DNA from 2 places in the Bradyrhizobium sp. AUGA SZCCT0105 genome. Region 2 is predicted to be linked to the other one. Evidence: riboswitches for the same ligand, from Rfam matches in the RefSeq annotation. Region 2 holds a riboswitch; the other holds the start of a gene.
What was found. Region 2 has a riboswitch for S-adenosylmethionine ahead of JQ573_RS31595 (homoserine O-acetyltransferase). Riboswitches for the same ligand answer to the same signal wherever they lie in the genome.
Positions count from the first base shown of each region.

Region 1 (15,376 bases), on a different contig from region 2:
CGCCGTGATAGGGCGGCATGATCATCACCATCGCAGCACCCGCGGCCTCCGCCTCGCGGCTGCGCGCGGCGCACACTGCCGAGGAGAAATGCGTGGTGGTGACGATCACGGGAATGCGGCCTGCGACGTGCTCCAGCACAGCATGCATCACGGTCTCGCGCTCGGCATCGGTCAGCACGAACTGCTCGGAGAAGTTGGCGAGGATGCAGATGCCGTGCGAGCCGGCATCGATCATGAAATCGATGCAGCGCCGCTGTCCGTCGAGGTCGAGGTTGCCGCTGGCGTCGAAGATGGTCGGCGCCACCGGGAAGACGCCGCGATAGGGACGCTGTGCCGAGATCGTCATGTCAAATCCTCCCTCGTGAACTGTCGCAGCTTGATCCGTCACACCTTGCGGAACGGCAGCGGCGGACCTTCGAGCCTGCGCAGGCCCGGCTCGCGCCGCTCCAGCCACCAACCATACTGCTTCGGCCAGGACGCGAACACCTCGCCGCCTCCGCCGCCAAGCGCAAGCTCGGCATGCAGCGGCCAGTTCGGATCGAACAGCGCCTCGCGGCCGATCGCAATCAGATCGGCCTGGCCGCCCGCCAGGACATCTTCCGCCTGCTGCGGATGCAGAATCAGGCCGACGGCGATGGTGGCGACCTCGGCGGCGCGACGGATTTCCTCCGCATAAGGCACCTGGAAGCCATAGCCGCGCGGAATCCGCGCTGCGGTTGCCGAGCCGAGCAGGCCGCCCGACGAACAATCAATGAGATCGGCGCCGCGCGCCTTGGCTTCGCGCGCGAATGCGACCTGATCCTCGAGCGTCAGGCCGCCTTCGACACCATCGACCGAGGAGATGCGCACCGCCAGCGGCCGCTCCGCGGGCCAGGCGGCGCGCACGGTCTCGATGATTTCGAGCGGATAGCGCATCCGCCCGGCGCGGTCGCCGCCATAGGCATCGCTGCGGCGGTTCGACAATGGCGAGAGGAATTCGTGCAGGAGATAGCCATGCGCGCAATGCACTTCGACGAATTCGAAGCCGGCCTCCACCGCGCGCAAGGTGGCGCGCCGCCATTGCTCGCGCAACGCGGCGAGCTCGGCCACATCGAGGGCGTGCGGCATCAGCCAGCCTTCCTCCATCGGGATTGCGCTCGGCGCCACGGTGCGCCACGGCAGATCGCCGCGGGCGCGGTCGGCTTCGTCGAGTGCGGCATTGCCGTACCAGGGGCGCTGCATGCTGGCCTTGCGGCCGGCATGCGCGAGCTGGATCGAGGGCACCGCGCCGTTGTCCTTCAGGAACGCGGCGATGCGTTCGAGCGGCGCGATCTGCTCGTCGTTCCAGATACCGACATCGCCATGGGTGATGCGTCCCTCGGCGGTGACCGCCGCGGCTTCGACCATCACGAGCCCGGCGCCGCCCTGGGCGAACTTGCCGAGATGCACGAGGTGCCAGTCATTGGCGAGACCGTCGGTTGCCGAATACTGGCACATCGGTGAAATCAGGATGCGGTTTCGGGAGGTCACGCCGCGAAGCGTGATCGGCTGAAACAGAAACGGCTGCGACATCGGGTCCTGCGGGAACGTGGTGGCGGGAGAAAATCGTGGCCGAAAACTAGGCGGCGCGCGAGCTGATCGCAAGCCGCACTGTGGCGCAGGCGGCAGGACCAGCGCGCATGCAGCGCGTGCACGGCGGCGCGGTCCGCAAAACCCGCAACACTTGCCGCACGAATTTTCCCCGGTTGGTAAACATTTTCCGTCATCGCCGGGTCACGCCACGGATCGCAATTCGCGCCTGATATGCCTACATTGCCGACATGAAAAAAATCGGATTCCTGTCGTTCGGGCACTGGACGCCCTCCCCGCAATCCCAGGCCCGCTCGGCCGCGGATGTGCTGCTGCAATCGATCGACCTCGCGGTCGCCGCCGAAGAGCTCGGCGCGGACGGCGCGTATTTTCGGGTCCATCACTTCGCCCGCCAGCTGGCCTCGCCCTTCCCGCTGCTGGCGGCGGTCGGCGCCAAGACCAGCCGGATCGAAATCGGCACCGCCGTGATCGACATGCGCTACGAAAATCCGCTCTACATGATCGAGGACGCCGGCGCGGCCGACCTGATCGCGCGGGGACGCCTGCAACTCGGCATCAGCCGCGGCTCGCCCGAACAGGTGATCGATGGCTGGCGCTATTTCGGCTATCAGCCCGGCGAAGGCGAGACCGACGCCGACATGGGCCGCCGTCACGCCGAGATCTTCCTCGATATGCTGCGCGGACAAGGTTTTGCGCAGCCGAATCCGCGGCCGATGTTTCCCAATCCGCCCGGCATGTTGCGGCTCGAACCGCTCTCGGAAGGCTTGCGCGAGCGCATCTGGTGGGGCGCCGGTTCGAACGCCACCGCGGTCTGGGCAGCAAAGCTCGGAATGAACCTGCAGAGCTCGACGCTGAAGAGCGACGAGACCGGAGAGGCCTTCCATATCCAGCAGGCCGCGCAGATCCGGGCCTACCGCGCCGCATGGAAGGAGGCCGGCCACACCCGCGAGCCGCGGGTCTCGGTCAGCCGCAGCATCTTCGCACTGGTCGACGACCGCGACCGCGCCTATTTCGGCAACGGGCAGGAGGAAGACCAGATCGGCTTCATCGACGAGCGGACGCGCGCGATCTTCGGCCGCGGCTACGCCGCCGAGCCGGAGAAACTGATCGAGCAGCTCAAGACGGACGAGGCGATCGCGGAGGCCGACACCCTGCTGCTGACGGTCCCCAATCAACTCGGCGTCGCCTACAACGCGCATGTGATCGAGAGCATCTTGACTCACGTCGCGCCCGCCATGGGATGGCGCTGATCACCCCCGAAGGATGACGCAACCTCGGCCACTTGCCGGCCGCTCTCGCATTCCGGCGGAACTCCGTTCTCAAACGCGGAGAACTACGGAAACATAACTGCGCCTTGTGAGAAGAACAGGTCGAGTACAGTGCGTTAGGCGCGGACGTTGCGTGAACAGACCGCCGTAATATCCCGGAATCATCGCGCGAGGCCGGTTTGTGGATTTGCCCAGGTCAGGAATCCCGATCGCGATTGCGGCGCGTGAGATCGAGGCGATCGACATGCTCATCAATCCGCCGGTTCAGTTCCTGATCCTCGCTCGAATTCCTGCCGCGACGGGCGCGAACGACAAATGCGCATCCGATCACAACAATCGCAAACAGCCCGTAGTACCACCATTCCATACATTGATCTCAAATGAACGCTCGCGGTTACGAGCGGAAGGGTCATCGTTCGGGCCCGCCGCGATGCACCGGTCTTGGTGCATAAAAAGGATTAACCAGGCAGGTTGCCGGATTCCCCGCAGCGCTGGCCTGGCACTCCTTCATCGACATGAAGATACAATCCATTCGATCGCCGACCAGTTCCCCGTAAACACGCATGCAGACCGGGTAGCGAGGATCATACATTTGTGCCGATGCCGGCTTCGTCGTGCAAAGCGCGCCCAGCGCGAGCAGCAGCGCTCCAAGCAACCTCACGTCGAGTCTCCGGCTATTGTCGAGAAATACATTGTCTCGCCGACAAGACCGTCCCGCGCTATTTAGCTTTGGGGCTGGAGCGGGCGAAGGGAATCGAACCCTCGTATGCAGCTTGGGAAGCTGCCGTTCTACCATTGAACTACGCCCGCGATCTCAATTGCTTGAGGTCGACCTTATGGGTGCGACCGCCGGACCATAGCCCGGGCCGAGGCAGAGGATCAAGCGTGCATTGACACCGATCATAGCAGCGCCACCCGCTACCAGCCTATCCTCACAAGCACGTCATTGATCACAAAGGGCGCAGCGGCGGATGCGTCGCAGCTTCCGCCGCGTGCATAGATGCAGGCATCGCTGAAGCCGACGCGGGCGCAGCTTTGCCGAGAAAAATCCGCCGGCAGATCGCCTGCGGCCTCGGGCCGCGCAAGAATGCGATTGAAGGCCGGCTTGGTTGCCCGCAGCAGCAGCGGCGGCAGGATCAGCTCGGCGAGCGGATCGGCGGACTGCAGCGCATAGAGCGGCACCGGGCCGACCAATCGTTCCCGCCCCGGCAACTGCTGGAAGCGAACGTCATAAAGCGCAAGGCCGCACATCTGCGGATCGCTGCGCAGCTCAGCCGCGAGCCGCGCAGCACCGACGCCGCGCGTCCAGTACTCGCGCATATCTTCGCTGGCGCCGGCCAGCGCCACCGACAGCAGCGCCCAGCCGCCGAGGACGATCGGCAATGCCCAGCGGCGCCACGCAACCTTCGTGCGCAGCCATTGGACCCAATCGGCCGATCCCAGCGCCGCGACGATGGTGAGCAGCACCACCGACAGGAAGATGAAGCGGTATTCCTTGTGCGCGATCAGGCTGTGGAAGACGAGGTTGACCAGCGCCACGGTCGCGAGCAGCGGTGCGTGCCGCCAGCCGCGCCAGATCGCAGCAAGCGGGAGCAGGATCGCCACCGACCACACGGTCATGAAGTCGATCAGATAGGCCGACGGCGGCGACACGCCGAATTCGATGGCGCGATCGTGGACAAGGTTTTCCCTGATATTGGCGATCAGCCACGCGAACGGCACGCTGCCATGCGCAAGGTCGATCGCGGCGGCGAGCAGAAGCGCAACCAGCCCGCCGGCGACCAGCGGAACCAGGTTTCGCCAGCGCGTCCAGCACGCCCCGAGGGCAAGCACGGCGATGGCCGGCGCAAACTGGAAGCGGCAGACAAAGGCGAAGGCGAGCAAGGCGCCGCCGATCGCGAGACGCCGCGGTGACGGACGATCGGTGACCAGCAGCGCCGCCGGAACGATGAGCGCCGTCGCCAGCGGCTCGCCCAATGTGTGTGGCGCGAGCATGATCAATTCGAACCAGACCGCGGCCGCGAAGGCCGTGACGACGGCATGGGTTCGCGAGACCCGCGCGCCAAGCAGCCAGGCGCTGACCACGATCGACAGCGACGCGCATGCGGCGATCAGGCGCGGCACCAGGAACGCACCCGCGCCGGCAGGCGCAATCGCATCGCCGAGGGCAACCGGCCCGGCCATCAATGTCGGCAGGAACCAGCCGCGAATGCCGTCGCGCCATTCCCACGTCAAAATGCCGTCATGGCCGAGCATCCGCCACGCCGGCTCGAGATACTGAAAGGTCTCGTCGGGATAGATCACGTTGGGCCAGACGGCGGCCGCAAGGCGCAACACCAACGCCAGCAGCAGCAACGCAAAGAGCGGGTGAACACGCCCGCTCGCGCGCGCGGCCATGCCTGCGCTGCCGGGCGCGGCTTCGGCGCTCGTGCTCGTCATCGTTCCGCCGATCGTCTTTTGCAGCAGCATGCCGGCGACCAGATAGCGGGCAAAGCCTTTAAGATGCGTGACCGGAGGATGCGTGACTGGACGTTGGCGGGGTCACACAGCACCGGCCGCGACATGCTTAATCAATCGTCAAGATTCCGGACGCGCCGGACCGCGGCGATGTTATGCTCGCATGTGGGGGCGTCATGGCGGGGCGTGGGTACACCATTTTCGACACGGCAATCGGCCGGTGCGGCATCGCATGGGGGCGAAGGCGGCGTGGCCGGTGTGCAGCTTCCCGAGCTCCGCGAAATCGAAACCCGCAAACGGCTGTTCCGGCACTACCCTGACGCGCGCGAGATGCGGCCCCCCGAGGAGATCGAGGTCGCGATCGAGGGCATTGCAGCGATCTTGCGCGGCGGCGATGCCGATCTCACAGGCGTTGCGCTCGACATGAGCGGCATCCCGGCCTTCAACCAGCGCGTCTACCAGACCGTCCGCAATATTCCCCGCGGCGAGACCCGGACCTATGACGAGGTGGCGGGCGCCCTGCGCACGTCCGGCGCGGTCTATTCGGTGGCGCAGGCGCTCGGCCGCAATCCCTTCATGATCATCGTGCCCTGCCACCGCGTGCTCGAGGCGGGCCACTATGCCGACCGGATCTCGCCGAACGGCGGCAGCGTCTCCAAGCGGCGACTGCTCTCGATCGAAGGCGCCCAGCCGACCATCAGCAAGACCCTGTTCGACGTGCTGCTGCCCGTTGCGCGGCCCCGACCGCAAGCCTAGATCTGGGGTATGACCCGGACCACGCTGTTGCAGCGCGATCGCATCACGGTGAACGAGTTTCGCTGCACGGCGGAGCCCGGCGACAAGCCGTTCGTCGAGCAGTTCGCCTGCCACTCCGTGTCCTATGTGCGCAGCGGCAGCTTTGGCTGCCATTGCCGCGGCCGTTTCCATGAGCTGGTGGCAGGCTCGATCCTGGTCGGCCATCCCGGCGACGAATACACCTGCACGCACGACCATGTGGTCGGCGACGAATGCCTGTCGTTCTTCCTCGACCCGGAGCTCGTCGAGACGATCGGCGACCGCACCTCGGTCTGGCAGGTCGGCTCGGTGCCGCCGCTGCCGGAATTGATGGTGATCGGGGAGCTCGCCCAAACGGCGGCAACTGGCAACAGCGACGTCGGCCTCGACGAGATCGGCCATCTCCTCGCCAGCCGCCTTGTCGAGCTGGTGTCCGACCGCAAGGCGAAGCCCCTCACCGCCGGCCTGCGCGACCGCCGCCGTGCCGTTGAAGCGGCGCTGTGGATCGACGCCAATTCGCACCATCAGATCGATCTCGACGATGCCGCGGAGCAGGCTGGCTTAAGCACCTTCCATTTCCTGCGGCTGTTCTCCGCGGTGCTCGGGGTGACCCCGCATCAATATCTCGTGCGTTCGCGGCTGCGGCATGCGGCGCGGCGGCTGGTGGACGACAACAGCCCGGTCACCGATATCGCCTATGACGTCGGCTTCGGCGATCTCTCCAATTTCGTGCGCAGCTTCCACCGCGCCGCCGGCGCCTCGCCACTGAAATTCCGCCAGGCCTCCCGCGGCGACCGCAAGATTTTCCAAGAACGTCTCGCGCTGCAATAGCTAGGTTCGCTCCGGTCCGCGCGTCGATCGACGCGCCCAACGACTGGAGACCCCATCATGTACGACCACATCGGATTGCGCGTCGCCGACCTCGACGCCAGCGTGCGTTTCTACACCGCGGTGCTGGCGCCGCTTGGCTTCGTGCTGTGCTCGCGCGACGACAGCGGTGCGGGCTTCGGCCCCAAGGGCGAACCCGCGCTCTGGCTGCATCTGCACAAGGGCAAGGCGCAAGGCGGCGCCCACATCGCGTTCCGCGCCCCGAACCATGACGCGATCAAGACATTCCACAGCGAAGGCGTGAAGGCCGGCGGCAAGGACAACGGCGCGGCTGGCCATCGCAAGGACTACAGCCCGACCTACTACGCGGCGTTCCTGCTCGACCCCGACGGCAACAATGTCGAGGCGGTGTCTACCTAGCGCATGCCACAAACTCCGCCGTCATTGCGAGCGGAGCGAAGCAATCCATTGCGCCGCATGTGAGGAGGCATGGATTGCTTCGTCGCTACGCTCCTCGCAATGACGACGCATCTGAAACCAACAAGGACTTAACGATGGCTTCCATTCACAAGGATATCCCGATCGACGCGCCGGCCGATCATGTCTGGGACGCACTGCGCGATTTCGGCGCGCTGCATACGCGGCTGGTGCCAGGCTTCGTCACCGACACGCAACGCGACGGCGACGTCCGCACCGTCAACTTCGCCAACGGCACCGTGGCGCGCGAGACGCTGGTCGATTGCGACGACACGCGACGTCGGCTGGTCTATGCAATCACCAGCGAGCGGGTGAAGCAGCATTCCGCCTCGGTGCAGGTGTTTGCCGAGGGCGATACGCGCTGCCGGGTGGTGTGGATCGCCGATGTGCTGCCGCACGAGATCGCGCCCTACATGGACGCGCAGATGGACCTCGGCGCGGCGGCGATGCAGGCCGCACAGGCCAAATCGGCCAAGGAGAAGAACGCGGCGTGAATCCTGTAGGCCGCGCCCAAACTGTGACCGTCACCCTGAGGTGGATGCTTCTTCAGCGGCCCTCCAGCGACAAAGGCGAAGCCTTTGCGCGGGGATGACGATGTGTGATTGTAGCGAGCCGCCTCCCCACGCCGTCGTCCTGGCGAAAGCCAGGACCCATAACCACCGAATTCGATTGAGAGTGCGATAGTGGCCCCAGCGTCGCACAACAACAAGCGGTTGGGGTAATGGGTCCTGGCTTTCGCCAGGACGACGCTGAATACATTCACATTCTCTCAGGACGACGGTGTGAGAGCCCAGACGGCCCTTTCAGCGATTCAAGACAACGCCGGCCGCACTTCCGCGACCGGTGCAGATCTGCCCCAGCGCGTCAGGATCACGCTGAGGCAGGAGAGCACGCCGAGCACGCCCATCGACGCGGCGGCGAGTGCGAAGAAGTCTTGCGCACTCGCCTCATGGGTCGACAGCCACCAGCCGCCGGCGCCGATGAAGATCAACCGCGCGGTCTGCGCCAGCACCGGACCCAGCACCTTCGCAGCACCTTGCGAGGAGAAATACATCGACATTGCGAGGCCGATGAAAGCGTACATCGGCGCGGCGGTCGAGAGGTACTGATGGCTGGTCGCCCGCACATGCGGATCGTTGGTGAAGAGGTTGACCCAAAGATCGGGGAAGACGGCGATGAAGCTGCCGACCACACCGACCGCGAGGAACGACAGCGTGCCCGCGGTCCAGGCGATGCGCCGCGCCCGCGCGACGCGTTCGGCCCCGACGGCCATGCCGATCATCGGCACCGAGGCGATGCCGACCGCGAACGCCACCGAGGTCAGCATGAATTCGAGCCGCGCGCCGATGCCGTAGCCGGCGAGCACCGCGGTGCCGAACTGCGCCAGCATGTGGGTGAAGATCGAGATCGTCAAAACCGATTGCAGCGGCGAGAAGCAGGAGATTGCGCCGACCTTGAGGATGTCGATGAACATCGCCCATTGCACGCGCAACCCCCTGAGTTTCGGCTTCACACGGGCGCGGCCCGAGAACAGATACCAGCCCATCACGCTGATGCTGATCGAATAGGCGATCAGCGACCCCGCCGCGACGCCGCGCATGCCGAATTGCGGCACCGGCCCGAGGCCGAGCCCAAGCGTGCCGCCGAGAATGATCTGGCACACCGCCGAGGACAGGATCATGGTCGACGGCAGCTTCATGTTGCCGGTGCCGCGCAGGATGCCGGCCATCGTGTTCATCAGCCAGGGCAGGATCGCGCCACCGAAGAAGATCTGCGAATAGGCGATCGCCTGCGCCAGCACATTGCCGCGGCCGCCGAGCAATTCGAGCAGGCGCGGACCGAAGGTCAGCATGCCAAGCATGAAGGTAAGACCAAACGTCAGGCCGATCAGCAGCGCATGCATTGCAAGTGTCGAAGCGCGCTCGATCTCGCCGGCGCCGAGCGCGCGCGCGATCGCGGATGCGACACCGCCGCCCATCGCGCCACCGGACATCGTCATGGTGAGGATCACGCAGGGAAACAGCAGCGCCATCGCCGCGAGCGACTCGACGCCGAGCCGGCCGATATAGGAGGTCTCCGCGATGACGACGCAGGTGCCGGCGGAGAGCGCGATCACGTTCGGCCATGCCAGCCACAACAGCGTGCGCAAAATCGGCCCGTCGAGCAGCGCGTTGCGCGCCGGCCTGGTCACCGGCGGCGGCAGCGGCCGTTCTTGTTCGTCGACAGGTATTTCGGCGAGGCCGAGGTCGGACATTTCTACTCCCACGCGCGATCTGGGGAGCCGCGCCATGGTGTTTCCCTACCATGGCGAACGCGGATTCCACGTGCGCGGGACGCAAGGGGGGCCTGCGTGATTGCAGGTGAACCTCTGATCTAGCCGATCGACCAGACGAACGACGCACCGGCAGCGCCATTCGGCTTCAGATGCACCGGAATATGCCGTCCGCAGCCAGCCGCGAGCCCTTCGAACAAGCCTGTCAGGACGCTGGCGCAGGCCGGGTGATAATCGGCCACGTCGGCCATCAGCTTCCAGCCCTGCTGGCGGATCTCGAACTGGCCCTCGGACTCGCTGATTTCAGCGACATCATCCTGCGACTCGAAGAGCGCACGCAGGAATGCGGCAAATTCCGCGGCACGGCCACGACGGCCATCGAGCGCCTCGGCGACTTCGTCGTAATACTGCATGCCAATGAGCTTGCCGGTGAGATGCAGCAGATAGCTCGCATCCTCGGGGCCGAACACCTGCACGATGACCGGCGCGGCGGTCTTCACATATTCCATCGCATAGTTGCGATAGGCCTTTTCCAGCCGCGGCTTCGGCCAGCTGTCGACCGGCAAAGCCGGCGCGGTTCTGGGATCGAACAGCGGCGCCTCGAGGTGGCGCGCGAACACCAGTCGCTGGTCGAGCTCGAGCGGATGATCGTATTCGCAGTAATAGCCCTCGAGCCCGTCCTGGCCGTCGACACTCTGCTTGGTGCAGACGAAGCCGAGCCTGAGATCGCCAAGCGCGACGCCATTGTTGGCGTGCCAGCCGCGCAGCATCGCGCGCGAGACCTCGCCGGGCACGCCGCAGATCGCCGTGCCCTTCCAGATCCAGCGCGGCGGCGGATAGCGGATCCAGGCCTTGCGGTCGGTCTCGTACATGTATTCGACATGCACGCCGCCGATCCAGTTGGAGAGATAGTGATATTGCGCGGCCGCGACCGCAGGCGGCAGCCCGTCGAGGCCGAGCTTCTTCAAGCCGGGCAGGAAGCGCTCCTGCTGCTGGCGGCGAAACACGCGGAAGACGAACTCGGCGGCGTCAGCGGTGCCGCGCCGCGTGACGACGGTGAGGATCAGCCCGGTGAAGAAGGCGTGATAGAGATCGGCGACGCTGCGCCACTTCCGCCACTGCGCTTCTTGCGCGCTTTCGCCTGCAGTCATGTTCGCTCCCTGGCTCTTGTTGGCGAGGTCGAGCTCGCATGCGCGATCGTAGCCCGGATGCAGCGAAGCGCAATCCGGGGCAGCTCGATCCGCGTATGCACCGTCCCGGATTTCGCTGCCGCTTCATCCGGGCTACGGAATTACACGCGCGCGAAACGGAATTACACGCGAAAATGCTTCGAGAGCTTCAGACCCTGCGCCTGGTAGTTCGAGCCGATGCGCTGGCCGTAGAGCGCGTCGGGACGCTCGAGCATGCGTTCGTAGACGAGGCGGCCGACGATCTGGCCATGCTCGAGAATGAACGGCACCTCGCGCGAGCGCACTTCCAGCACGGCGCGCGCGCCCTTGCCGCCGGCACCGGCATAGCCGAAGCCGGGATCGAAGAAGCCGGCATAGTGGACACGGAATTCGCCGACCAGCGGATCGAACGGCACCATCTCAGCGGCGTAGTCCGGCGGCACCTGCACGGCCTCTTTCGACGCCAGGATGTAGAACTCGCCGGGATCGAGGATGAGGCTGCCGTCGGGCCGCGCCTTGATCGGCTCCCAGAACTCCTCGACCGAGTAGCCGCCGCGGCGATCGACATCGACCACGCCGGTGTGGCGCTTGGCGCGATAGCCGACGAAGCCGCCCGAGTTCTCGCCGGACAGATCGACCGACAGCGCGACGCCGTGGGTAAGGTCGGCATTGTCGGCATCGACCAGCCGCTCGGCAGCATGCAGCGCGTCGAGCTCGTCGGCAGTCAAGGTCGCCTCGCCGATCCGGAAACGGACCTGGCTGAGCCGCGAGCCCTCGCGCAGCAGCACGGGAAACGTCTTCGGGCTGATCTCGGCATAGAGCGGGCCGTGATAGCCGGCACCGATCATGTCGAAACGGCGGGTGCCGTCGGCGATCACGCGGGTGAACACGTCGAGCCGTCCGGTCGAGCTCTTCGGGTTGGCCGCGGCGACGATCTCCGGCGGCAGCGCGAGGCTCTCCAGCAGCGGCACGATGTAGACGCAATTGGTCTCCAGCACCGCGCCGTCGGACAGATCGATCTCGTGCAGCTTGAGCTGGTCGATCCGCTCGGCGACGGTGGCACCGGGCCCCGGCAGGAAGCTGGCGCGGACGCGGTAGGCGATGTCGCCGAGGCGCAGATCGAGGCTCGCCGGCTGGATCTGGCTCTCGACAAAGTCGTAGGCGGGCAGGATGAGGCCAGCCTCCGCCATCTCCGCGATCATGCGGTCGGGCAGGATTCCGTTGGATTCATCTTCCAGCGTGAACGACACGGCACGGTCCCTCAAGATGGCCCAAAATCATACTCTGAGCGGCCACCAAGCCCCAAATTATGGGCTTTTACGGGTTATCCGATGACCGTCTTGACGGAAAGGGCGCGAGGGAATATCAGCTGCACTTATCCCGTGGTGATTTGAGCCGGCCGGCTTGCAGCCACGTTAAATAAGTCGCTAAACAGGCCGGGGACAGTGTGATCCCGGCTTGTGGAGGTTTCTCCAGGCCGGTTTTTTTGTGGCCAGTTTCCGAGGGAAATGGCCACTTCGGAGGTCACATGTCTGAATCCAAGTCTTCTGAATCCAAGTCTACCGCCCGCTACCGTCCCGAAACCCGCCTCGTCCATGGCGGTACGCTGCGCTCGCAATTCGGGGAGACGTCGGAGGCGCTGTTTCTCACCCAGGGCTATGTCTACGACACCGCCGAGCAATGCGAGGCGCGCTTCAAGGGCCAGGATCCCGGCTTCATCTATTCGCGCTATTCCAATCCGACCATTGCGATGTTCGAGCGCCGCATGATCGAGCTCGAGGGCGCGGAAGCCGCGCGCTCGACCGCGACCGGCATGGCCGCGGTAACGACCGCGATCCTCGCGCCGCTGAAGGCCGGCGACCACGTGGTGGCGTCGAAGGCGCTGTTCGGCTCCTGCCTCTACGTCGTGCAGGACCTGCTGCCGCGCTACGGCATCGAGACGACGCTGGTCGACGGCCTCGATCTCGACCAATGGCAGCGCGCCTTGCGGCCGAACACCAAAACCTTCTTCCTGGAGAGCCCGACCAATCCGACGCTCGACGTGCTCGACATCGGCGCGATCGCCAAGATCGCGCATAGCGGCGGCGCCCGGCTGATCGTCGACAATGTGTTCGCGACGCCGATCTGGCAGAGCCCGCTGTCGCTCGGCGCCGACGTCGTGGTCTATTCCGCGACCAAGCATATCGACGGCCAGGGCCGCTGCCTCGGCGGCGTCATCCTGTCGTCGGAGGCCTTCATCGCCGAGCACATCCATAATTTCATGCGCCAGACCGGCCCGTCGCTGTCGCCGTTCAACGCCTGGGTGCTGTTGAAGGGACTCGAGACGCTCGGCATCCGCGTCCGCGCGCAGACCGAGAACGCGGCGAAGATCGCCGAGGCGCTGGCCAACCATCCGAAGATCACACGGCTGGTCTATCCCGGCCGCCCCGATCATCCGCAGGCCGAGACTGTGAAGAAGCAGATGGGCGCCGGATCGACGCTGGTCGGCTTCGAGGTGAAGGACGGCAAGGCCGGCGCGTTCCGCTGCCTCAACGCGCTGAAGATCTCGCGCATCTCCAACAATCTCGGCGATGCCAAGAGCCTGGTGACGCATCCCGCGACCACGACGCATCAGCGCCTGGCGCAGGAGGCCCGCGCCGAACTCGGCATCAGCGAAGGTTTTATTCGCTTCTCGGCGGGGCTCGAGCACCCCGACGATTTGATCGAGGACTTTGAGCGCGCGCTCGAGCAGGTTTGAGGCGAACACGCGTCGCGGCCGGGCTAACCCGGCCACGATGGCTTCTCTTGAGAACTACGTCGCAGCCGTCGTCACGCCGCCGTCGACCACGATGGTCTGGCCGGTCATGAAGGTCGAGGCATCGGAAGCAAGATAGGCCACCGCGCCCGCGATCTCGTCGGGCTCGCCGATGCGGCGGAGCGGTGTCGATGCGGTGCGGCGCTTCAGATTGTCCGGATCCTCCCACAGCGCGCGGGCGAAATCGGTCTTCACCAGGCCCGGCGCCACGCAATTGACGCGCACGCCCTTCGGGCCCCATTCGCCGGCGAGGCTGCGGCACAGCGCGAAGTCCGCCGCCTTGGAGATGCCGTAGGCGCCGATCACGGTCGAGCCGCGCAGGCCGCCGATCGAGGAGATGATCACGACCGAGCCCTTGCCGCGTTCGGCCATCTGCGGGATCGCCAGCGCGGAAAGCCAGATGTTGCTCTTGACGTTGGAGCCCATGATCTTGTCGAAGGCCTCGTCCGTGATGTCGAGCAGCGGGCCGTAATAGGGATTCACCGCAGCGTTGCAGACCAGGATGTCGATCTTGCCGTAGTGCTTGATCGTGCCGGAGATCAGCCCCTCGACCTCCGCGCGGCGCGCGATGTTGCAGGGGATGACGAGCGCATCGCCGCCGGCCTTCTTGATGCCATCGGCGACCTCCTGGCAGGCATCCGCCTTCCGCGAGGAGATCACGACCTTGGCCCCGAGTTTTGCGAGCAACTCCGCGGAGGAGCGGCCGATGCCACGGCTCGAGCCGGTGACGACCGCAACCTGGCCGGTGAGATCGAACGGGGTGTTTTTCATTGTTGTTTCCTCCAAGGCGTCATTCCGGGGCTCGCGAAGCGAGAACCCGGAATCCATCGAGCCGCATGGTTCGTGGTGGAATGGATTCCGGGCTCAGCCCTTCGGGCTGCCCCGGAATGACGGATGAGAGCTACGCCAACAGCCCGCCGCCCTCGCTGACGCGACGGAGGTGATAGTCGGTGTCGCCGAGCGTGTTCTCGATCATGGTCAGCCGCTTGAAGTAGTGGCCGATCTTGGCTTCCATGGTCATGCCGATGCCGCCATGAAGCTGGATCGACTGCTGGCCGACGAACTTCAAGGATTTGCCGACCTGCACCTTGGCGGCCGCGACCGCGGACGAGCGCTCCTTGGCATCGCTGAAGTCCGACGCCATGGTCGCGAACATCGACATGCTGCGGGCCTGCTCCAGCGCCACGAACATGTCGGCGGCGCGGTGCTGTAGGCTCTGGAACGAGCCGATCGCAACACCGAACTGCTTGCGGGTCTTGATGTACTCGACGGTCTCCTTCAGCGACTCGTCCATCGCGCCGACGGCTTCCGCGCACAGCGCAATGCGGGCTTCGTCCGCCACGCGCTCGATCAGGGGCAGGCCGTTCTCGGGATCGCCGATCGCAGCATCCGCACCCACCTCGACATTGGTGAAGGTGATGTCGGCCGCGTGCAGGCCGTCCTGGGTCGGATAGCCCTTTTTGGTGACGCCCTTGGCGTCCGCCGGAACCAGGAACACGCCGATGCCAGACTTGTCGCGCTGGCCGCCCTTGGTGCGCGCGGTCACGATCAGCGTGTCGGCGTTCTCGCCGTTCAGCACGACGAACTTCTCGCCGTCGATCACCCAACCGTCGCCCTTCTTCTTGGCCGTGGTCACGACGTCAAACAGGTCGTAGCGCGAGTTCTTCTCGAGCTGCGCAAAGCCGAAGGTCTTGCTGCCGTCAATGATGCCCGGGATGTACTTGGCCTTCTGCTCGGCCGAGCCGCCATGGCGCAGGAAGCCGCCGGC
Region 1 covers NZ_JAFCMK010000015.1:1,834-17,209, reverse strand. Annotated here, with positions in the region: gene JQ573_RS37025 (dihydrodipicolinate synthase family protein) at 1-346, opposite strand, end outside; gene JQ573_RS37020 (NADH:flavin oxidoreductase/NADH oxidase) at 385-1,551, opposite strand; gene JQ573_RS37015 (LLM class flavin-dependent oxidoreductase) at 1,800-2,819, shown strand; gene JQ573_RS40960 (DUF3551 domain-containing protein) at 3,247-3,498, opposite strand; tRNA gene JQ573_RS37005 (tRNA-Gly) at 3,574-3,647, opposite strand; gene JQ573_RS37000 (4-amino-4-deoxy-L-arabinose transferase) at 3,756-5,306, opposite strand; partial or broken gene JQ573_RS36995 (methylated-DNA--[protein]-cysteine S-methyltransferase) at 5,471-6,050, shown strand; gene JQ573_RS36990 (AraC family transcriptional regulator) at 6,060-6,899, shown strand; gene JQ573_RS36985 (VOC family protein) at 6,957-7,316, shown strand; gene JQ573_RS36980 (SRPBCC family protein) at 7,451-7,867, shown strand; gene JQ573_RS36975 (MATE family efflux transporter) at 8,185-9,627, opposite strand; gene JQ573_RS36970 (hypothetical protein) at 9,747-10,796, opposite strand; gene JQ573_RS36965 (2'-deoxycytidine 5'-triphosphate deaminase) at 10,958-12,064, opposite strand; SAM riboswitch at 12,187-12,266, shown strand; gene JQ573_RS36960 (O-succinylhomoserine sulfhydrylase) at 12,343-13,551, shown strand; gene JQ573_RS36955 (SDR family NAD(P)-dependent oxidoreductase) at 13,606-14,379, opposite strand; gene pimD (pimeloyl-CoA dehydrogenase small subunit) at 14,510-15,376, opposite strand, start outside.
Region 1: it holds a riboswitch for S-adenosylmethionine, as region 2 does, so the genes downstream of both, JQ573_RS36960 (O-succinylhomoserine sulfhydrylase) here and JQ573_RS31595 (homoserine O-acetyltransferase) in region 2, are expected to answer to the same signal.

Region 2 (15,376 bases):
CCAAGGCGCATGACGGCTTTCTCTTTCCTGATTCCGATCGACGATTTCTGAGTGAGGCCGATCTCAAGGACATGTCGGCGATCGAGCTGCGGATCGCACGAAACGAGATTTTCGCGCGGCATGGCCGGTTCTTCAAGGATCAGGTGCTCGCGAACTACTTCTCGCAATTCGCCTGGTATCAACCCGCTGCGGTCGAAGTCCCCCTGAGCAACCTCGAGACGACCAACGTCGACACGATCGAGGCGAAGGAGCACGAGAAGTGAGGCCAGCCGGCAGTATCGGTTGATCTCGCACCGCGTATGACCACCTCCCCCATTCTCAGAGGAGAGGTGGCCAGTCCCTGATCAATTCGTCGGCATCACATAGGCGTAGATCCGGCCGCGCGAGACCGGCACCTCGCGGACGCGGTGGCTGCTGTTGCCCGAGATCATGATCGGATTGCCCTTGGCATCGACGCCGGTGATGATCCCGACATGACCGCCGCCACGGCGGCCCATCACGGCGATGGCGCCGACCTGCGGCCCGGAGACGCGCTGGCCGTATTTGGCGAACGAGCTCGCCATGTCGGAGCCGGTGCCGCGATGGCCGGTCTGCTGCAGCACCATGTTCATGAAGCGCGCGCACCACAGGCTGGAGCGGCCGGTCGGATTGCCGCCGAGATAGCGGCGCGCCGTGTCGACGATGCCGGATGAGCCGAAGCCACCTGTCGCGCTCACGTCGGAGTTGGACGCGGCCTCAGCGCTGCCCGGTAACACGGCTGCATTGGCCTCGCCAAAGCCGCCCGCCTGCATCTGGGCGCGACGCTCGGCACGCGACAGCCGCGCTGTGTGCCGGTAGTGATGATGAGCTGAATGCCGCGTGTGATGGCCGGCATGAGCCGAATGCGCGTGACGCGAATGGTGCGGACGGGCGGACGCCGGAACGGCGGAGATCACGGCGAGCGTGAGCGAACACAGAGCCAGCGCCAAAACTCGAAGCGACCGGCGATACGCAAGCAACTGAACCATACTTCACGAGACCCTCTGAAACGCCCCCCAACTCCCCGTCGCATTCCCAAGGGGATGCGGTGGTGGTTTTGAAGATCGGGATGTGGCGAGAGGAAGATTTCATGCGGCGTTGCGAAAACGATTTCGGGGTCATTCCGCGCAAATTCCATGACGAAAATAGCCAGAACTGCCGCATTGCAGCCGCGGAAATTAATTGCAAATCTGAGGGCGGCCAACGAGAGGAGAATTTCAATGCCCCATGCCATCACGAAAGATCATGTCCGCCTGCATTTCGAAGAGGCAGGCAGTGGGACCCCGATCATCTTCCTGCACGAGTTCGCAGCTGACCACACCAACTGGGAACCGCAGATGCGCTACTTCTCGCGCGGTCACCGCTGCATCGCCTATTCCGCACGCGGCTACACGCCGTCGGACGTGCCGCCGAGCGCCGACGTCTACACCTACACGCATTTCTACACCGACGCGCTCGCGGTGCTCGACCATCTCGGCATCGCGAAGGCCCATTTCATCGGCCTCTCGATGGGCTCCTATTCGTCGCTGCAGGTCGCGCTCAACGCACCTGAGCGTGCGCTGTCGATGACGCTGGCCGCGGTCGGCTCGGGCTCCAGCCTCGAGAATCTCGCTGCCTTCCGCGCGCAGTGCCGCGCCAATGCCGAGCAGCTCGAGTCCATCGGCTCCGCCGAAGTCGCCAAGGTGACCCGCGAGGCACCGAGCCGGATTCCGTTCCTGGTCAAGGACCCGCGCGGCCACGCCGATTTCTACGCCGCGCTCGCGCGCCACGACGCCAAGGGCTCAGCCAACACGATGCGCAGCTTCCAGGGCGGCAGGCCCTCGATCTACACCATGACCGCGGCCATCAAGCGCGCAGCGACGCCGGCGCTGATCCTGTGCGGCGACGAGGACGACAATTGCATCGCGCCGAGCATGTTCCTGAAGCAGCATCTGCCGGCCGCCGGCCTTTCCTTCTTCCCGAAATCCGGCCATGTGCTCAACCTCGAGGAGCCGGCGCTGTTCAACGAGATGGTCGAGCGCTTCATCGCACTGGTCGAGGCCGGCCGCTGGCCGGTGCGCGATCCGCGGTCGCTGGTGGCGGCGCCGGTGTGATCGATCGCCATTGCGAGCGAAGCGAAGCAATCCATCTTCCCACACGCGGAAGCATGGATTGCTTCGTCGCTATCGCTCCTCGCAATGACGGCAACTATTTCCCTTTCTCACCCCGGCTGAGCAGGAACACGCCCTGCTCGCCGAACATGTTCCACACCCACCATGGCAGGTTGAGCGGCACCGGGCGGCCGTAGAGATCGAGCGCCACCGCGCGCTCCATCTTGACGTTGATCTCCTCGCAGAGCTGCACGAAATCCTTGATGGTGCAGAAATGGATGTTCGAGGTGTCGTACCAGCTCGCGGGCAAATTCTCGGTCCGCGGCATGTGGCCGCCGATCAAAAGCTGCAGCCGCATCTTCCAGAACCCGAAATTCGGGAACGAGACGATCGCGCGATGGCCGATCCGCAGCAGATTCTCCAGCACCACCTTGGGCTGCCGCGTCGCCTGCAAGGTCTGCGACAGGATGACATAGTCGAACGCATCGTCGGGATAGTTGACGAGGTCGGTGTCGGCATCGCCCTGCACCACCGCGAGGCCCTTGGCAACGCAGCCATTGACGCCCTCGCGCGACAGCTCGATGCCGCGGCCGTCGATGCCGCGGCTCTCCAAGAGCTGCAGCAATTCGCCGTCGCCGCAGCCAACGTCGAGCACGCGCGAACCCGGCCGCACCATGTCGGCGACCAGCAGATGATCGGTACGATAGCCGCCGGTCCGCTCCGGCGCGACGCCCGGCAAGGGCAAGGTTTGCTGCATGCTCATGACTGGCCGTCGTCCTTCAGTCGGCGCGCCTTGCCCGCGGCCTGCAGGAAGGCACGGGAAATTTCGAGGAATTCCGGCACGTCGAGCAGGAATGCGTCATGGCCGCGATCGGTCTCGATCTCGGCGAACGACACCCGTGCGCTCGACGCGTTCAGCGCATGCACCAGCGCGCGCGATTCCGAGGTCGGAAACAGCCAGTCGCTGGTGAACGAAACCACGCAGAACCGCGTCTTGATGCCGGTGAACGCCTTTGCGAGCACACCATTATGGTCGGCAGCGATGTCGAAATAGTCCATCGCGCGCGTAAGGTACAGATAGCTGTTGGCGTCGAAGCGCTCGACAAAGGACGAGCCCTGGTAGCGCAGATAGCTCTCGACCTGGAAATCCGCATCGAACGAGAAGGTCGGCAGCTCGCGATCCTGCATCCGCCGTCCGAACTTGCGGTGCAGCGCGGCGTCCGAGAGATAGGTGATGTGCGCCGCCATCCGCGCCACCGCCAGTCCACGATGCGGATGGGTGTCCTCGTCGACATAGCGGCCACCGCGCCAGTCCGGATCGGCCATCACCGCCTGACGGCCGAGCTCGTGGAACGCGATGTTCTGCGCCGAGTGGCGCGTCGAGCAGGCGATCGCGAGCGTCGAGAACACGCGCTCGGGATAGGCCGCGGTCCATTGCAGCACCTGCATGCCGCCCATCGAGCCGCCGACCACGCAGAACAGCGTCGCAATGCCGAGGCGATCGATCAGCATCGCCTGCGCGCGCACCATGTCGGGGATCGTGATGATCGGGAAATCGAGCCCCCACACCTTGCCGGTCGCAGGATTCAGCGACGCGGGCCCGGTCGAGCCCATGCAGCCGCCGATCACGTTGGAGCAGATGATGAAGTATTGTTCGGGATCGATCGGCTTGCCGGCGCCGACCATGGTGTCCCACCAGCCGGGCTTGCCGGTGACGGGATGGGTGTTGTTGACGTGCTGATCGCCGGTCAGCGCGTGGCAGATCAGGATTGCGTTGGACCTGTCAGCATTGAGCTCGCCATAGGTCTGATAGGCGATCTGGAACGGCGCGAGATCGACGCCGCAATCCAGCTTCAGCGGCTGATCCATGCCGAACTTCGCCACCAATGACGACGGATGATCCGCCTCATGGGCGCGATCATCGCTGGACATCGGCGGGCTCGGTATCGGACGCACGTTGCTCATCTAGGCGACCCTGCCTCCGCGTGGGAGGGCTCGAACAGAAATCAGGCCATAAAAAACCCGGCCTGAACAAGGTTCGGCCGGGAGCTGATCTGTCCCCGGCCTGTTTAGCGAGTTGTTTAACGTGGCTGCAAGCCGGCCGGCTCAAATGACCACGGAGTAACGCGAACCTAGTCCTCAGGCCCCCCGTCGTCAAGGCGGCCAGTGAACCTCCCCTTGCCGGGCGCCGATGGTTAACCGAATGCGCAAGGCACGCCTGCGACGTTTCTCTTTGCTTTCGCTGGCCGTCTTTCCTAATCAGGGACCCTGTCTGGCACGGCATCGGGCCGCCCGGACGACAAGGTTTGAGAGCATGTCCAACCCACCCCCGTCGCCGCCCTCGCTGCAGGAGCTGCGCAAGGAGATCGATGCGATCGACGAGCAGGTTCACCGCCTGCTGATGGCGCGCGGCGACATCATCGACCGCCTGATCCAGGTCAAGAAGACCCAGGAGGTCGGCTCGGCGTTCCGCCCGGCGCGCGAGGCCAGCATGATGCGCGAGCTGGTGCGGCGCCATCGCGGCATCCTGCCGCTCGACACCATCGAGAGCATCTGGCGCGTCATCATCTCGACCTTCACCTATGTGCAGGCGCCGTTCGCGGTGCATGCCGATGTCTCGGTCGGCGAGTCCGCGATGCGCGACTCGGCGCGGTTTCACTTCGGCTTCGTGGTGCCTTACGTGTCGCATTTCAGCGCCCAGGCCGCGGTCGAGGCGGCGGCGAAATCGAAGGGCGACCTCGCGCTGGTCTCCGCGATCGCGAGCCGCACACCGTGGTGGAATGCGCTCGAGGCCGATGGCGCGCCGAAGATCATCGCGCGGCTGCCGTTCCTCGAACGCGCCGACCATCCCGCCGCGCTGCCGGTGTTCCTGATCTCGCGGGTCGCCGACGACGCTATGGTCACGGAGGTGCAGATCTGGAGCGTGCGTGTCTCCGGCTGGAACGCCGATGTCGCCCGGGCGCTGGCCCCGCTCGCCGAGATCGTCGCGGTCCCCGACACCGCGTTCGACGGCGCGGCTTTGCTGGTCTCGGTCACCGGGCACGATTTCGAGAAGATCAAGCTCGCCTTGATCGAGGCCGGCGCCTCGGTGCGCTCTTCGGCCCTCGTCGGCAGCCACGCAACGCGCTATACGGTGCCCTCTAACGGATCGGCCAAGAGCTAGCCGTCTGTATATCCGGAGTTGATGATGTCCCGCCCCGTGCCGAATCCCGGCATCCTCGATATTGCGCCCTACACGCCCGGCAAGAGCCCGGTGCCGGAACCGGGCCGCAAGGTGTTCAAGCTGTCCGCCAACGAGACGCCGTTCGGTCCGTCTCCGAAGGCGATCGCGGCCTACAAGGGCGCGGCTGACCATCTCGAGGACTATCCGGAAGGCACCTCGCGGGTGCTGCGCGAGGCGATCGGCCGTGCCTATGGGCTCGATCCCGACCGCATCATCTGCGGCGCCGGCTCCGACGAGATCCTCAATCTCCTGGCGCACACCTATCTCGCCCCCGGCGACGAGGCGATCTCGACCACCCACGGCTTCCTGGTCTACCCGATCGCCACCATGGCGAATGGCGCCAAGAACGTGATCGCGGCCGAGACCAATTTCACCGCTGACGTCGACGCCATCCTCAAGGTGGTGACGCCGCGCACGAAACTGGTCTGGCTCGCCAACCCGAACAATCCGACCGGCACCTATATCCCGTTCGACGAGGTTAAGCGACTGCGCGCCGAACTTCCGTCGCACGTGCTGCTGGTGCTCGACGCCGCCTATGCCGACTACGTCTCGCGCAACGACTACGAGCTCGGCATCGAGCTGGTCGCGACCACCGACAACACGGTGGTGACGCACACCTTCTCGAAGATCCACGGCCTTGCCGCGCTGCGGGTCGGCTGGATGTTCGGCCCGGCGCATATCGTCGATGCCTGCAACCGCATCCGCGGTCCGTTCAACGTCACGACGCCGGCGATGCTGGCGGCGGTGGCGGCGATCGAGGACTCTGCCCATGTGCAGATGTCGCGAACGCACACCGAACAGTGGCGCAACTGGCTGACCGAGGAGATCGGCAAGCTCGGGCTCAAGGTGACGCCGAGCGTCGCCAACTTCGTGCTGATCCACTTCCCGGCCGACAAGGGCAAGACCGCCGCGGAAGCCGACGCCTATCTCACGCGGCGCGGTCTCGTGCTGCGCGCGCTCAACAATTACAAGCTGCCGCATGCGCTGCGCATGACCATTGGCACCGAGGAAGCCAACCGCCTCGTGGTCGAGGGCTTGCGCGACTTCCTGGCCGGAAAGTGAACACCGACGTGACCACGGCTCCGCTCTTCAACCGCATCGCCCTGATCGGCTTCGGCCTGATCGGCGGCTCGATCGCGCGCGGCGCGCGCGCGCAAGGCCTCGTCGGCGAGATCGTGACCACCGCGCGCTCTTCGAAGACGCGCGCCCGCGTCGCCGAGCTCGGCATCGTCGATCGTGTCGTCGAGACCAATATCGAGGCGGTGAAGGATGCCGATCTCGTCATTCTCTGCATTCCCGTCGGCGCCTGCGGCCCGGTCGCGGCCGAGATCGCAGCCCACCTCAAGCCCGGCGCTGTTATCTCCGACGTCGGCTCGGTGAAGGGCGCTGTCGTCAAGGACATGGCGCCGCATCTGCCTGACGGCGTGCACTTCGTGCCGGCGCATCCGGTGGCCGGCACCGAGCATTCGGGACCGGATTCCGGCTTCGCCGAGCTCTTCATCAACCGCTGGTGCATCCTGACGCCGCCCGAAGGCACCGATCCCGCGGCGACCGACCGGCTGCGCGCGTTCTGGGCCGCGCTCGGCGCCAAGGTCGAGATCATGACGCCGGATCATCATGACCTCGTGCTTGCGATCACCAGCCATCTGCCGCATCTGATCGCCTACACCATCGTCGGCACCGCCGACGAGCTGGCGCAGGTGACCGAATCCGAGGTCATCAAGTTCTCCGCCGGCGGCTTCCGCGACTTCACCCGCATCGCAGCGTCCGACCCGACGATGTGGCGCGACGTGTTCCTCGCCAACAAGGACGCCGTGCTCGAGATGCTCGGCACCTTCACCGAGGATCTGTCGAAGCTGACCCGCGCGATCCGGCGCGGCGACGGCGACGCGCTGTTCGACCACTTCACCCGCACCCGCGCCATCCGCCGCGGCATCGTCGAGATCGGCCAGGATTCGGCTGCGCCCGATTTCGGCCGGCCGCATGCGAATTTGAAGAAGTAGCCGGGGCCCGCGATTTCTCCACTTGGTCGTCCTGGCGAAAGCCAGGACCCATTGCCACCGCATTGGGTTGTGAACGGGACCGCAGCCCAGCGTCGCACGACAACTGACACTTGGGGTAATGGGTCCTGGCTTTCGCCAGGACGACGATGAGGATGGTTCTCGCGCGATACGACGCACCGTCATTGCGCACTTCATCTCGGTGTCATCACCCGGCTCGACCGGGCGATCCAGTATTCCAGAGACGCCGGTGCTCGAATCGAGAAGCCGCGGCGTACTGGAGCGCCCGGTCGAGCCGGGCGATGACAGTGTGGGTGGGGTGCAGCTTCGCATTCTCGCGACACGATTTGCCCGAGGCGAAGGATTGACAGGTTTTGCTGCGCTGCCCGTCGGGTTGATTTTGTCGCACCCGATTCCTGCCGAACAGCTTCAGCGCCGCTTCTTCGCTTCTGCTCAAGGCAACGACCGAAGCAGCACTCCATCGATCTTTCCGTCGGATGCCAAGATGATCCGCCACTCCATGTCGACATTGGCGAAGCTGACGTCATAGACATCCCAACCGTCTCGCCCGACGCCCTTGAAGCGAATCGTTTGCATGCCCCCGGCCAGGTCCAGCGCGGCGATGATCGCCGGAGCCTGCTCGCGGGCCACCGCCGCCATGACGTCGCTCATGCCGGCGTAGTCGACGGCACCTTGCTGGTGCTGAATGATCAGGCGGCGGATCGCCTCCTCGGTTCCCGGCGACGGCGTCTTGTCATCGATCCTCTTTGCCAGCGCGGTCGCCGCATCTTGGGCCTGCCCGTCGTCGATCCGGGTCGCGTTGTGCGTCAACCCGCCTTGATGAAGCGTCAGGGCGTTCGCGATTCCATCCGGCTCGACGGCGAAGGCAATCTGCGCCGCCGTGACCTTGAGAAAAAACGTGTGCTCGCTTTCGGGATGTATTTCCGAGGCGAACTGTCCGAGCGGCTTCGCGAACAGATGACCGCCATCGCGTGTGATCGTCACCACCTGCCCGCCGGTCTGAAACCGAAAATGACCGACGTAGCGCTCTATCACGCCGGGATCGATCTGAATCGCAGCGCGGGGCCGGGCCTGTTCGTAGCGCCGTTGCGCGACGGCATCGAATGATGCTTCGGCCATGTTGGTCTCTTTGGCCAGCGCAATGAGGTCGGCGATCGAGAGCGACCCGCCCGCAGAAAGCTTCAAACGCGCCACATTCACCAGCGCAAGGCCCTCATCGGCGCGGTTGCGCAGTTGAAGGATCGACGATTGTTGCATGGCCAGGATTCGGTCGAGATCGATCGCGCCGCCGTCGAGAAGCTTGGCGATTTGCGCCAGGCTGAGCCCCATTCGCTTTAGCGCGAGGATCTCGTGCAGCCGGCGGATCTCCGCAGCACCATAGAGCCGCCAACTCTTCGCCGTGCGGCGCGGCGAAATCAGGCCGCGGCTCTCATAGAGCCGAAGTCCGCGTACCGTGAGACCGATGCGAGCGGCGCACTCTGCCGCAGTCAGCAAAACGTCCCTGTCGGCTTTGTCTCTCGGCTCGTTCATCGACGGAGGCCCCTTCGCCCGTACCTTACGGTGTGACCTTAGGTCCGGCTCAAGGCCTTTTTCGGCGCGGCGGGCGATAAACCGCTTGAGCCGGCCCCAAGGTCATAGGTCAGAAGCGGGGCAGGAAGACCCTTCAATGCGCAAGTCGCCACAACACACGCGCGCATCAACGACGGTCCTCCGGACCTCGCCACACAACCACAACAACGGGAAACCAATCTCATGAAAAAGCTTCTGCTCGGTGCGGTCGCTGGTATCGCCTGCGCGGCTCCCGCGTTCGCGGCCGATCTTCCGGCGCGCACCTATCCGAAGGCGCCGGCCTATACGGCGCCGGAGGCGGTCTATAACTGGACCGGCTTCTATATCGGCGGCCACGTTGGTGGTGCCTTCGCGGGCAACAACAGCCTCGGCGGGGACAAGGCCCGATTCCTGGGCGGCTTGCAGGGTGGCTTCGACTACCAGTTCTCGAACTGGGTGATCGGTGCCGAGGTTCAGTTTAGCGGGCTCACCGGTAACGGTGGCAAAGACTCGACCCTTCCGGCAGGCACCCTGGTAACAAGCAATCAGCTTGGCTCGATCACCGGCCGGCTCGGCTACGCCTGGGGCCCCGCGCTTCTCTACGCCAAGGGCGGTTACGCCGTCCGCGACAACCTCAATATCAGCGCCAGCTCCGGCGGAATTCCGGTGGTCGTTGCGACCAATGGCAGTCACCGGGGCGGCTTTACCCTCGGCGGCGGTCTCGAATACATGTTCGCGCGGAACTGGTCCGCGAAGGCCGAGTATCAGTACTACAACTTCGGCAACACCAGCTTCGCCGGCGGCCCCGCCACGATCGTCGGCGTCCGGTTCAGGGACGACGACCATACCGTCAAGGTAGGCTTCAACTACCGCTTCGGCTGGGGTAGCTAGAGCGCTTTCGATTCCTGGCCGTCATGGCCGGGCTTAGCCGTTCGAAGAACGGCGTCGCTTCCGCTCGCCTATGCCCGGCCATCCACGTCTTTCTTCACGCTGGAAACCCAAGACGTGGATGCCGGGACAAGCCCGGGCGCATGACGATTAAGCTACCACCGCGCCGAACCTCACCGTCGCAACCGTTGATCCCGAATCGGCCCCGCCGCCGATATCGGCGCAACCTTCTGGGTCAGCCGCTGGCGGCCGACGAGGCCGGCGGTTGCCAGCATGACGTCGCCGCCGAACCACCAGGAGCCGATCACGAACTCCCAGGCGCGCGGCGGAATCTCGTCGAATACGATGCCATAGACCGACACCAGCGCAGCCAGCGCGGCGAGGAAGATGCCGCCCGCGCTCATGAGCTCGACGGCATCGATGCGCCCCGTGGCGCGCAAGGCGGGCCTTGGAATATCGATGCCGAGATAGAAGCCGACGGCACCGATCACGATCGTCGTCACGATGAAGGCAAGCGTACCGAAGAAAGCGATGTGCCCCTTCGCGAGCTGGGCGGCGACGAAGGTGCCGGCCATGGCGCCGGCCATCGCCAGACCGGTTCGCTGCAACACATGCGCGGCGCGGCTGACCATCATCAGTTCGCGGGCGATCACGGCCCTCTCCTTGCTGCTCACGATCCTCATCTGCATGTTCCTTTCCAGCTCTACGCTCCCTCTCCCCGTTCTTACGGGGAGAGGGTTGGGGTGAAGGGCCGTCTCCGCAACAATGCTGGCTAACGAACTCGCGGAGACTCCCACTCACCCAGATCGCATCTTCGATGCGTCGTAGCCGAAGCTCTGCCTCGGCGTTCTTAAGGACGGCCGCCGAAGGCGGCCTGCGCCTCTCCCCGCACGCGGGGCGAGGTAACCGGAGTCCTAGAACGGGTAGTAGCGGATCTGGGTCATGACGATGTGGTCGTCGGTCTTCGGCGCGCCGCCGACACCTTGGAAGGCGAAGCGCTGGTTATAGGAATACTGCACGCCGGCCTTGATCGCCCCGTAGTCGCCCTTGAAGATCGTGTCGTAGAAACCGACCGTGTATTGCCTGACCTCCGAGGTGTTGCCGTTGCAGGTCGCCGCCGGCGAGTTCTCGATGTTGCATCCGAGATTGTTGTAGAGCGGATTGCCGTAGCCGAACGGCACCGTGCCGACATTGGAGAACGTCGCCTTGGTCTTCTCGAGGCCGGCATAGGCATAGAGATCGAGCGACGGCGTCGTGTGCCAGACCGTGCCGAGCAGGAACGCCGTGATCGGCAGCGGCTGGATCGAGCCGTCCTGGCGCACCGTCGCATCCGGGAACGGCGTCGCCGTGAAGCGGCCGAGCGCGCCGTGCGACGCCGAGCCCTGCAGCTCCAAGAGCTGCGGCACGATCTCCGCCGAGAAATGCCCGCCGAAGCTCACCGTGTTGACGTCGTGATTTGCGAAGTTGAAGCGATCGTAGAAATCGCGATACATCGCCCAGCCCTCGACATGCAGCTTGTAGGGCCCAAGCCGCGGATCCCACGCACCCTTCACGGTGAAATCAGGCACGTGATTGAGGCTGACATTGTTGGCGTTGTTGAAGAAGCTGCCGCCCGGCCCGGTGAGGTTGACCAGGAGGTTCGGGTTGAGCACGCCCTGTGGCCCAACCGCCGGCGTGCCGACCAGCGGGGTGTTGCCGCCGAAGAACGACGTCTGCGGATTTTCCGCCGAGACCGCGAGCTTGAACTCGGGCCCGATGTCCTGCCAGACGCGAATGCCGGGCTGCCGCGCCGCAAGGAAGCCGGGCACCGATTCGAAATCGATCACGCCGGGCGCATCGACCCCGCGCGGATCGATGCCGGACTTGCTCGGCGCATTCAGCGACCAGCTCTGACCGGCAAGCACGTGCAGGCCGAGATCGGTGCGGCTGACCTCGACGCTGGCCTGACGCAGCCGCGGGTTGAACGAGTTGGTGGCGACCGAGTTCGCGGTCTGCGCCGCGCCTTCGAAATCCATTTCGCCGTAGCCGGCGACGCGGGTGTTGGCGAAGATTTCGGCTTCCGCGAGCACCGAGAAGCGGGTCTGCCGCGCCGAGAAGCGCGACTCGCCGGTGTTGAAGTTCTTGCTCTGCGGGAACGGAATGAAGGCGTAGACCGAGCCGGTGTCGGAAGCGAGATTGCGGGTGCGATAGATGCCGGTGAGATCGACCCAGCCGCCGAAGGTGAAGGTGACGCCCTTGTAGCAGAGCTTGCCCGATGCGCAGGGATCGAACGGCACCGGCGCCTTGGCCGCCATCCGCGTGTTCTGCATTGCGCTCTGTCTTGCCGCCAGCGCCTCCTCCTTGCGCGCCTGCACTTCCATTTTCTGTTCGAGCTGCTTGAGCCGCGTCTTCAGCGCCTTCAGCTCGGACGCATCGTCTTCCGCAAACGCAGAACCAGTCGACAGCAGCATGCTGCCGAGCAGAATTCCCCCGAGAATTCGCATCGCTTCTCTCCCACGCGAGGTTGTTTCCTCAGGCCAGAGAGAGCGGTATTCGAGGACTGATATTCGCGGCGGCCCGCAATATTCCGGTCACGTTTTTCTCATCGCGGCCGCGGGAATGTTTTGCCGCGACGGACGATATCGCGCGCGAGGGGTTAAGGTGTCGATGCACTGCGGAGGGTGGATTTTGCGCAGCACAATCCGCCTCTCAGCCTGCGGAGAGCGACGGCGGACATGTAACAACACCGGTCGCGAGATCGAATTGTCGTTCGGCGCCTGCTTCAGGCTGCCATGGACATTCGAAGGACGAAGGACAGCAACATGATCGGTGAAGTCATTGTGGTCGGTGACCTGAAGTTGCGGGATGACGCCTCGCTCGACGAATACAGCCGGCTGGGCGAACGCATGTACGACATCGTCAGCCGCCTTCCGGGATTCCTGTCGGTGAAATCGTTCAAGGCGGCGGATGGCGAGGAGCTCACCCTGTTTCGCTTTGCCTCGGAAGAGGCGCTTGAGACCTGGCGCCATCATCCGGAACATGTCGAAACCATGCAGCGCGGACATGCCGAATTTTACGCCAGCGGCTTCCTGCAGATCTGCAAGGTGATCCGCGAAGTCGGCCCGTTTGAGCATGCGTAACGGTGCGTAGTGCGTAGGGCGGATTAGCGTAGCGTAATCCGCCATGTTTGGTTGGCTTGCTCGGCGGGTTACGGCTTCGCCAAACCCGCCCTTCTCGGGCTGCGCCGCTCAGAACAGCGGCGGAATCTGCGCGACTTTCAGCGGTCCCAAAAACACCGCGCCATCGGCGAAGCGCAGCGGGAAGCTGCGCGCCTTCTTGCCTTCGAGCGTGGCCTCGGTGCCGAGCGAATTGATGCCGGCGGAGATGCCTGCATTGGCGTTCTGCTTGATCACCTTGCCGAGGCCGGGGATCGCGCGGTCCAGCGCGCCGAACAGATTGCTGAGGTCCTGGCTCTTCACACCAGGCGCGACGCGATCGAGCGTCGCCTGCGGCACGCCGTCCTCCAGCATCTTGTCGATGCCGAGCGCGGGAATGACGCGCTCGAGGCCGGCGACCGTCATCTGCAGCTCGCCCTCGATGCGGCCTTGCGCGTTGAGGCGGAGCGTGCCGGCCGCGACCGACAGCACGTCGCCCTGCTCGATCCGCGACTGCTGGATCTCGACGCTGCCGCCGGCCGCCTGGATCTCGCGGAAACGATCCGGCCATGGCTTCGGCGAAAAATCCTTCAGGCCGTTCAGCCGCGCATGGATGTCGGCGTTGAACGGCTGGGTGAGCAGCGGATGCACGTCCTGCAGGGTGCCGCCGGCGATCTGCAGCACGGTCTCGATCGCGGGGCTGTCCGGGGCCGAGGCGTCGACCTGCCTGCCGTGCAGCTCGATATGATTGACGCGCATCAGCGGCGTCGGCGCGGGACCGCCGGTGCGATCGATGGCGAGATTGTCGAACACCAGCGAGGCGCGCTGCGGCACTGCCGGCAGGCCGACCACGCTGGAGCGTCCCAGGCTCCAGTTGACCTGTAGCGTCGGCTGCGCGTTGCGCTCGGCGATCGTGGCCGGTCCCTTGAACTCGGCGATCACGAGCTTGGGATCGTAGACCTGTGCCACGACCAGGATTTCGGCCAGCCGCGCCACGAACGCCATCTGCGGCGAGGCGGTCTGCGACACCAGCATCACGCTCGGATCGGTGCAACGGACCTCGAATCGAAACGGGTACCCCGCCACCGAGCGCTTGTCGCAATCATAGACCCGGCCGGCCGTCGCCTCCTGCGCGCGCCAGGCATCGGCCTGCACGCCGACCTGCGAGGCGGCGAAGAACCAGAAGCCGCTCCACAGCACCGCGGCGATCAGGACCACGACAGGGACGGCATAGAGGCCGAAGCGCGAGCGACGGCGGGGGGCTGAGTTCAAATCGGACATGCGGCGTCCTTTGGCGGGCGAATTTGTCAAAATCGAAGCGGCAGCAGGCCGCGGGCAACCCTTACGCACCTGTTGTGCAATCCTCGCGCAACCTTTGCGTAACCCTTACGTAACCCTTGGAAACATCACGGAATCTGCTTCGCTTCGACGGCGTGTTCTGCTAGCCCATCTGCGCGATGTCAGCAAATCCTCCCAATTCCGAAACCGACGGCGACCTCTGGGTGTTCGGCTACGGCTCGCTGATGTGGAAGCCGGGCTTCGAGTTCCTGGAGCAGGTGCCGGCACGGCTGATCGGCGAGCATCGCGCGCTCTGCGTCTATTCGTTCGACCACCGCGGCACGCCGGAGAAGCCGGGCCTGGTGCTCGGCCTCGACCGCGGCGGCGCCTGCCGCGGCATCGCATTCCGCGTCGCCGCCCGCCTGCGCCACGACACCGTCGCCTATTTGCGGGCGCGCGAGCAGACCACCAACGTCTACCGCGAGGTGATGCGCTCGGTGTGGCTGGAGAATGCAGCGCGCGACCGCGTCAGTGCGCTGGCCTATGTGGTCGATCGCGGCCATGTGCAATATGCCGGGCGGCTGTCGCTTTCCGAGCAACTGCGCCTGGTGCAGCAGGGCCACGGTCGCTCCGGCAACAACCGCGATTATGTGCTCTCGACGGTCGCCGCGATCGAGAAGCAGGGCTTTCGCGATCAGCCGCTGCACCAGCTGGCGGTGATGCTGCATGACGCGGGCACGACGCTGCATCGCGATGCACGTGCGGCGGACGGGCTCGACCAGGCCTGAGTGCGGCAGCGCCATTGGCGTCGATCGCGTGCATTGAGGAACCGGTTCGCGGAATTTTGCCACGGCGCGAACAATATTGTGGTTTCAATTTCCGATCGCTGGAATGGAACGACTGGAATGCGCCCCTCATTGCTGAAGCTCGCCGCACTCGGCCTGCTGTTGCTGCTGAACACCCCGTCTTATGCCGGGCTGAGAGAGGATGGCGCGGCATGCGACGCCAAGGAGCCGCACCCGGAGCTCGCGATCCCCGCCTGCACCCGCCTGATCGCGGCCAATCCCAGGGGACGCGACCTCGCGATCACCTATTACAACCGGGCGCTCGCCTGGCATAACAAGGGCGATCTGGCGAAAGCCAAATCGGACTACGATCAGTCGATCGCGATCAATC
Region 2 covers NZ_JAFCMK010000008.1:106,723-122,098, forward strand. Annotated here, with positions in the region: gene JQ573_RS31575 (YARHG domain-containing protein) at 1-263, shown strand, start outside; gene JQ573_RS31580 (TIGR02594 family protein) at 345-1,007, opposite strand; gene JQ573_RS31585 (alpha/beta fold hydrolase) at 1,239-2,111, shown strand; gene metW (methionine biosynthesis protein MetW) at 2,206-2,871, opposite strand; gene JQ573_RS31595 (homoserine O-acetyltransferase) at 2,868-4,073, opposite strand; SAM riboswitch at 4,157-4,236, opposite strand; gene JQ573_RS31600 (chorismate mutase) at 4,423-5,271, shown strand; gene hisC (histidinol-phosphate transaminase) at 5,296-6,393, shown strand; gene JQ573_RS31610 (prephenate/arogenate dehydrogenase family protein) at 6,402-7,334, shown strand; gene JQ573_RS31615 (MerR family transcriptional regulator) at 7,785-8,882, opposite strand; gene JQ573_RS31620 (outer membrane protein) at 9,105-9,791, shown strand; gene JQ573_RS31625 (hypothetical protein) at 9,962-10,477, opposite strand; gene JQ573_RS31630 (hypothetical protein) at 10,703-12,271, opposite strand; gene JQ573_RS31635 (antibiotic biosynthesis monooxygenase) at 12,590-12,907, shown strand; gene JQ573_RS31640 (DUF2125 domain-containing protein) at 13,016-14,203, opposite strand; gene JQ573_RS31645 (gamma-glutamylcyclotransferase) at 14,380-14,988, shown strand; gene JQ573_RS31650 (caspase family protein) at 15,106-15,376, shown strand, end outside.